Regions from separate parts of the Mesorhizobium sp. RCAM 05099 genome, predicted to be linked through region 2. Evidence: riboswitches for the same ligand, from Rfam matches in the RefSeq annotation. Region 2 holds a riboswitch; the other holds the start of a gene.

Region 1 (3,923 bases), 1.6 Mb from region 2:
CCGACTGGTTGTCGATCGTTATCTGATAGCCCCAGACATAGCGGTTCTCGGACGGATCCGAGCGATCCTCCAGATAGAACGGCCTGACCTGCACTTCGATGTTGCGCGTGACGGCGCGGTACATAGGCGACTCCAAAACAGTCCCGGCAACTTTCGGCGCTCCTCGCGGGCTGGTCAAACGTGTGCCCCGTCATTCCGACCTGATAGGCAGGTGCCGACAAAGAATGTCATTTAAGTGACACATGACAATGATGGTGTGCTCCAATCAGTGCCTGGCGACTCGGGCGCTCTGTCGAACTGTCGAAAGCGGTCGCCATGGAGGCCGGCTTTTTCTGGAGTGACCGGATCTCGATGGAACTCACTCTCATAGCCGCCTTGCTTTCGACTGTTCTCATTGTCTCAAACCTCGCCAGCATCGTGTTCGCCGCTTCGCGTCTGAGGCGACGCCGCGTCATCGCAGCGCCGGCTGGCAAGTCACAGCCGGTGTCGATCGTCGTGCCGTCGCGTGGCGTCGAGCCGTTCACGCACGAGACGCTGGAGCGCGCCTTCTCGCTCGACTGGCCGCGCTACGAACTGATCTTCTGCGTCGCCCAAGCCGACGATCCGGTGGTCGGATTGATCCGCGCCGCCATCGCCCGTTTTCCGGCGGTGCCGGCCCGCCTGTTGTTCGGCGACGACCGCATCAGCGCCAATCCGAAGCTCAACAATTGCGTCAAGGGTTGGGAGGCGGCGCGCCACGACTGGGTCATCCTGGCCGATTCCAACGTGTTGATGCCTGGAGATTACGTTCAGCACCTGATGGCGGCCTGGCGGCCGGACACCGGCCTTGTCTGCTCGACGCCGATCGGCTCGCGGCCGGACGGCTTCTGGGCCGAAGTCGAATGTGCCTTCCTCAACACGCTGCAGGCGCGCTGGCAATATGCCGGCGAGGCGCTGGGCCTTGGCTTTGCCCAGGGCAAGAGCATGTTGTGGAACAAGCCGATGCTCGACGCCAGTGGCGGCATCCGCGCCCTGGCCGCTGAGATCGCCGAGGACGCTGCCGCGACCAAGCTGGTGAACGGCCTCGGCCTGCGCGTCAATCTCGTCGCCTCGCCCTTCGAGCAGCCGCTCGGCCGGCGCACGCTCGGCGAAATCTGGTCGCGCCAGGCCCGTTGGGCGCGCCTGCGCCGTGTCACCTTCCCGCTGTTCTTCGCGCCCGAGATCCTGACTGGCGCGGCGGTGCCGCTGGTGCTCGCGCTGGTTGCGGCGGCAAGCACCGGATTCAGCCTGCCGCTGACCTGCATCGCCGTGCTGGCAGCCTTCTATCTTCCGGAATGCGCCCTGGCCTCGGCCAAGGGCTGGTATCTGTCGCCCCGCATGATCGCGGCGATGGTGGTGCGCGACATGATCCTGCCGGTGATGTGGGCACGCGGCTGGCTCGGCGGCGCCGTCGACTGGCGCGGTAACGCGATGACGATTGGCACCAAGGCGGCCGAACTGGAAGAGACGCCGTCGAGCGCCTGAAGGCCTCTGTTACTTGGCCTTCAGCGCCTGCGCGATATCCTCTAGCAGATCGTCGGTATCCTCCAGGCCGACCGAAAGCCTGAGCGTGCCAGGCCCGATGCCGAGTTCCGCGCGGGCTTCGTCGCTCAAATTCTTGTGCGTCGTGGTCGCCGGATGGGTGATCAGGCTCTTGGCGTCGCCGAGATTGTTGGAGATCAGCACGATATCGAGCGCGTTCTGCAAGGCGAAGGCCGCCTGCTTGCCGCCCTTGACGTCGAGGCAGATCAGCGTCGAGCCGCCCGACATCTGCTTCTTGACGATCGCCGCCTGCGGGTGGTCGGCGCGGCCGGGATAGATGACACGGGCGATTTCCGGCCGCTCGGCGAGGAAGTCGGCGATCTTGCCGGCGCTTTCCGTTTGCTGGCGTACGCGCAGCGGCAGTGTCTCCAGGCCCTTCAGCAACGTCCAGGCGTTGAAGGGCGACAGGCTGGGGCCGGTGTGGCGGAAATAGTCGTGCAGGTTCTCGTCAATCCACTTCTTGTCCGACAGGATGACGCCGCCAAGGCATCGTCCTTGGCCGTCAATGTGCTTGGTCGCCGAATAGACGACGATATGTGCGCCAAGCTGCAACGGTTTCTGCTGTAGCGGGGTGGCAAAGACGTTGTCGACGACGAGCCGCGCGCCGATCGAATTGGCGAGTGAGGCAACCGCGGCGATGTCGACCACTTCCAGCGTCGGGTTGGTCGGGCTTTCCAGGAAGAACAGCCTGGTGTTCGGCCTGATCGCTTTTTCCCAGTTGGCGATGTCGGTGCCGTCGACCAGCGTTGCCTCGATGCCGTACCGAGGCGCCAGGGTCTCGACCACCCAGCGGCAGGAGCCGAACAGCGCGCGAGCCGCCACGATATGGTCGCCGGCCTTGGCGCTGCACAGAAGGGCGGCAGTCACCGCCGCCATGCCCGACGCTGTGGCGCGCGCATCCTCGGCGCCTTCCAGCGCGCACATGCGCTTTTCGAACATGTCGACCGTCGGATTGGCGTAGCGCGAATAGATGAAGCCCGGCTCCTCGCCTTTGAAACGGGCTTCGGCGGCCTGCGCCGTCTCATAGACATAACCCTGGGTGAGGTACATCGCCTCGGAGGTCTCGCCGAATTGAGAACGCAGGGTTCCGGCGTGTACGAGGGCTGTCTGAGGTTTCCAGTTGCGCTTCTTGGTGCTCATCGCTCTTGTTCCAGACACAAAAAAACCGGCCGCGAAAGTCGCAACCGGTCCATACGGCCTTGCGGCCCGACGGTCCTTTAGCGACTTGTTTAACGTGGCTGCAAGCCGACCGGCCAAATCACCACGGGATAACGACCCTTTAGACCCGCGCCGCGCTTGCGTCAATTGCCGGCTTGATTAAGAGGTTTGTACCAAGCAGGTTCCGCAAAAGTGTTCCACGGTTTTGCGGCAAGAACCGGCGACAAGAAAAACGTCTGGCCTAGGAGTGGAGCCTTGCGGCAGACAGGCATTCTTCCCGATCAGGACATTTCGGCGCTGTTCCAGTCCGGTGCGCTGAAGTCGCCGCGCGCGCTCGATGCCGACCAGATCCAGCCGGCCAGCCTTGATCTTAGGCTCGGCGACAAGGCATGGCGGGTGCGGGCCTCCTTCCTGCCAGGTCCCAACCACAAGGTTTCGGAAAAGCTCGACCGGCTGAAGCTGCACGAGATTGATCTTGCCGACGGCGCGGTGCTGGAAACCGGCTGCGTCTACATCGTACCGTTGCTCGAGAGCCTTGCGCTGCCGGCGGAGATTTCGGCTTCGGCCAATCCGAAGAGCTCGACCGGGCGGCTCGACATCTTCACCCGTGTCATGACCGACCGTGGCCACGAGTTCGACAAGATTGCCGCCGGCTATCATGGGCCGCTCTACCTGGAAGTCAGCCCGCGCACCTTCCCGATCGTTGCGCGCACCGGCTCGCGGCTGTCGCAGATCCGCTTCCGCACCGGCAATGCGCTGTTGTCGGAAGCCGAGCTGCATGAATTGCATCGCACCGAGATGCTGGTCGCCACCGAGCCGCCGAATATTTCCGGTGGCGGCATCGCACTGTCGATCGACCTCAATGGCGATGAAAATGGTTTGGTCGGCTATCGCGGCAAGCATCACACCGGTCTCGTCGACGTCGACAAGCGCGCCGCACAGGAGGTCGTCGATTTCTGGGAGCCGATCCACAAGAGTGGCGCCGGCGAACTGGTGCTCGATCCCGACGAGTTCTACATCCTCGTCAGCCAGGAGGCGGTGCATGTGCCGCCGCTCTATGCCGCCGAGATGACGCCGTTCGATCCGCTGGTCGGCGAGTTCCGCGTCCACTATGCCGGTTTCTTCGATCCGGGTTTCGGCCACTCGGCGTCAGGCGGCACCGGCAGCCGGGCGGTGCTCGAAGTGCGCAGCCACGAAGTGCCGTT
Region 2 (3,923 bases):
GCCGGCCTCGATCGCCGTTGCATTGACGTTGAAGGGGCCACGCACACGATTGATGGCGTCGACGATGTGCATCGGCGCGTACATCCAGCCGATCCGCGCCCCGCCAAGACCGATCTTGGAGAAGGTGCGGGTCATCACGACGTTCTCGGCGCTGCCGACCAGCTCGATGCCGGCTTCATAGTCGTTGCGGCGGACATATTCGGCGTAAGCCGCGTCGAGCACCAGCAGCACATGCCTGGGCAGGCCGGCATGCAGGCGGCGCACCTCCTGGAACGGCACATAGGTGCCGGTCGGATTGTTGGGATTGGCGAGGAACACGATTTTCGTGCGCGGCGTGACGGCGGCCAGGATGGCATCGATGTCGGCGCGCTCATCGGTCTCCTTGACCGCCACCGGGACGGCACCTGCCGACTGGATATAGATCTTGTAGACCATGAAGGCGTGTTCGGTGAAGATCGCCTCGTCGCCGGGCGCCAGATAGGTCTGCGCCAGCAGGCCCAGAATCTCGTCGGAACCGTTGGAACAGATGATGTTCTGTGCGTTGAGGCCATGCACCTCGGCGATCGCTTCGCGCAGCCGCCCGGCGGTGCCGTCGGGATAGATGTCGAGCTTTCCGGCAATCTCCCGCGCGGCTTCGATCGCCTTCGGCGAGGGCCCAAGCGGATTCTCGTTCGACGACAGCTTGTAGACCTTGGCGACGCCGGCCGGCGCCGTGCTCTTGCCCGGCACATAGGCGTCGATGTCCATGATGCCCACGCGCGGGGTTGGACGTGCCTGATCCGGTGTCTGCTTCATTTCGAGATATCCATCGAGAAGGCTCCCGGCAGGAGCCGCAGCGGAAATACAAGCCACGACCGGCAATGTCGAGAGGTGGCGGTGATGCCAGTGGCCGGCATTGACGGCAAGGCGGGCGAGTTCTAGAAGGGCAGCGACAGTTCCGTGGTGATTTGGCCGGTCGGCTTGCAGCCACGTTAAACAATTCGCTAAAGGGCCGTTTGCGTGACGTAACCGGCTTTGCGAAGGCATTGCCGGTTTTTTATTGTCCGCGACCGGGCGGATGAGCGCATCGGCCCGAAAATCGGCAGCGATTTTTCGAAAAGCATGATGCGGAATGGTAGAGAGATGTGATGGCCGCTCTGCGCGCTGGAAAGACCAACAACGAGGCCGACCAACCGTCGAGCCCTGTGTTGCGTTTTGGACCTGACAAGCCGCTCAAGCTCGACGCCGGCACGCTGCTGTCGCCGTTCCAGATCGCCTACCAGACCTATGGCACGCTCAATGACGCGCGTTCCAATGCCATCCTCGTCTGCCACGCGCTGACCGGCGACCAGCACGTCGCCAACACCAATCCGGTGACCGGCAAGCCGGGCTGGTGGGAAGTGCTGATCGGCCCGGGCAAGATCATCGACACCAACCGCTTCTTCGTCATCTGCTCGAACGTCATCGGCGGCTGCCTGGGCTCCACCGGCCCAGCCTCGACCAATCCCGCCACCGGCAAGCCCTATGGGCTCGACCTGCCGATCATCACCATCCGCGACATGGTGCGCGCGCAGCAGATGCTGATCGACCATTTCGGCATCGAAAAGCTGTTTTGCGTGCTCGGCGGCTCGATGGGCGGCATGCAGGTGCTGCAATGGGCGTCGAGCTATCCGGAGCGCGTCTTCTCGGCACTGCCGATCGCCACCGGCGCCCGCCATTCCTCGCAGAACATCGCCTTCCATGAGGTTGGCCGGCAAGCCGTGATGGCCGATCCGGATTGGCATGGCGGCAAATATTTCGACTACGGCAAACGCCCGGAAAAGGGGCTGGCGGTGGCGCGCATGGCCGCCCATATCACCTATCTGTCGGAAGCCGCCCTGCACCGAAAATTCGGCCGCAACCTGCAGGATCGCGAAGCGCTCACCTTCGGCTTCGATGCCGACTTCCAGATCGAGAGCTATCTGCGCCACCAGGGCATGACCTTCGTCGACCGCTTCGACGCCAATTCCTATCTCTACATGACTCGGTCGATGGACTATTTCGACCTCGCTGCCGACCATGGCGGTCGATTGGCCGATGCTTTCGCCGGCACGAAAACCCGCTTCTGCCTGGTGTCCTTCACCTCGGACTGGCTGTTTCCGACGGAGGAGAGCCGCTCGATCGTGCACGCGCTCAACGCCGCCGGCGCATCGGTGTCCTTCGTCGAGATCGAGACCGACCGTGGCCACGACGCCTTCCTGCTCGACGAGCCGGAGTTGTTTGCCGCCATCAACGGCTTCATCGGTTCTGCGGCACGGGCGAGAGGGCTCGCATCATGAGCGTCAACCGCGACCAGCGTGTCGACCTCGAGGTTGTCGCCAACCTCATCCCGCCGCAGTCTCGTGTGCTCGACGTCGGTTCGGGCGACGGCTCGCTGCTCGAACTGCTGCAGGACACCAAGCAGGTCGACGGCCGTGGACTCGAGCTGTCGCAGCGCGGCGTAAACGAATGCGTGGCGCGCGGCCTCTCGGTCATCCAGGGCGATGCGGACAAGGATCTCGAGTTCTATCCCGACAAGGGCTTTGACTTCGTCGTGCTGTCGCAGACGCTGCAGGCCACCCGCAACCCGAAGCTGGTGCTCGACGAACTGCTCAGGATCGGCAATCGGGCGATCGTGTCCTTCCCCAATTTCGGCCACTGGCGGGTGCGCCTGTCTCTGTTCCTCAACGGCCGCATGCCGGTGACCAAGGACCTGCCCTATTCCTGGTATGACACGCCCAACATCCACTTCTGCACCATCCGCGACTTCGTCAACCTGTGCGACGAGCTTGGCGCGACGGTGGAAAAGGCAACCGCGCTCGACGCCAACGGCCAGAAGATCGGCCTGTCGATGCCGTGGTGGTTCTGGAATTTCTTCGGCCAGCAGGCGGTGTTTTTGCTGAGACGGTAGCTTTGTTCGCCATGAACCTATTTCGCAAACGCCCTTTGCCAGTTGAAATTCCGCCAGACATCCTGGCTGGGATAAAAGTCGGAATTTTGATCTGCACGTCACCGCGTAGCGGCAGCAACCACCTCGCTGGGTTGATGGCAGCCGTAGGACTTGGCAACCCCCTGGAATGGTTCGGCGGCCGCCGGGTTCTCGAATTGCCGAACTATCCTCGCGATCCCCGTGCCCAGGTCCTGCGTGCCTTGACGGACGGGCGATCTACATCCGGAGTTTACGCAGTCAAACTGTTTGCCAGCCAGTTTTCCCAGGTGGCCAAGACCGTGGATCTCCCTGCCAGCCTTCCAAGATTGCGCTATGTCCGTCTGACTCGCCGCGATCTGCTTGGTCAGGCGATTTCGTGGACGCGCGCTCGTCAAACCGGTCGGTTCCGCTCAACCGAGACCAGTCGGCAGGCACCACGCTACGACGGTGCGGCGATCGCGGAGTCGCTTGAAAAAATCGCGCTGGAAAATCTGGCCTGGGATGTCTGGCTGGCGAAGAACGGATTGCCCTTCCTGTCATTGATATACGAGGAAATCTTGGAGGCTCCACGGGCGAATCTCGAGAAAATCGCATATCTGGCTGATACCAAGATCACCTCTGAGCCTACCTCTGTCCCCAACTCTGGTCTCGAAATTCAACGAGACACCGTCAATGCGGAATGGAGGGAGCTTTTCTTGTCGCAGTACTCCGACACCTCGACATTTCTGGCCAGCAATCGTCGTATTCGAGTTTTTCGATAGTAATCCGCGCTCAGGTTCCGATTTGATCGTAAAGGCAATCCGCCAGAGTACACCGGATCGCGGAGCGCCATGCGAAAACGATGTCACTTGATCGGCAGGGGTTGCCTTTACATTGGGTTGCGGGAACTATAGCCACCCAGGCACTGATAACTGGTCGGTGCAGAGATGGCTGAAGAACGCACAACATATTCACTCGTCGTGGAAATGGAGAACGCCAGGTCCATAGATTGGGCCGA

The links. Region 2 has a riboswitch for S-adenosylmethionine ahead of metX (homoserine O-acetyltransferase MetX). Riboswitches for the same ligand answer to the same signal wherever they lie in the genome.
Region 1: another riboswitch for S-adenosylmethionine. It lies ahead of AC56QQ_RS33210 (O-succinylhomoserine sulfhydrylase); the one in region 2 lies ahead of metX (homoserine O-acetyltransferase MetX).

What each region holds. Positions count from the first base shown of each region.
Region 1 covers NZ_CM185035.1:6,697,255-6,701,177, reverse strand. Annotated here, with positions in the region: gene apaG (Co2+/Mg2+ efflux facilitator ApaG/CorD) at 1-124, opposite strand, end outside; gene AC56QQ_RS33215 (ceramide glucosyltransferase) at 352-1,503, shown strand; gene AC56QQ_RS33210 (O-succinylhomoserine sulfhydrylase) at 1,513-2,700, opposite strand; SAM riboswitch at 2,758-2,835, opposite strand; gene AC56QQ_RS33205 (2'-deoxycytidine 5'-triphosphate deaminase) at 2,974-3,923, shown strand, end outside.
Region 2 covers NZ_CM185035.1:1,321,903-1,325,825, reverse strand. Annotated here, with positions in the region: gene hisC (histidinol-phosphate transaminase) at 1-795, opposite strand, end outside; SAM riboswitch at 930-1,007, shown strand; gene metX (homoserine O-acetyltransferase MetX) at 1,128-2,297, shown strand; gene metW (methionine biosynthesis protein MetW) at 2,294-2,908, shown strand; gene AC56QQ_RS06525 (Stf0 family sulfotransferase) at 2,857-3,687, shown strand; gene AC56QQ_RS06520 (glycosyltransferase family 2 protein) at 3,853-3,923, shown strand, end outside.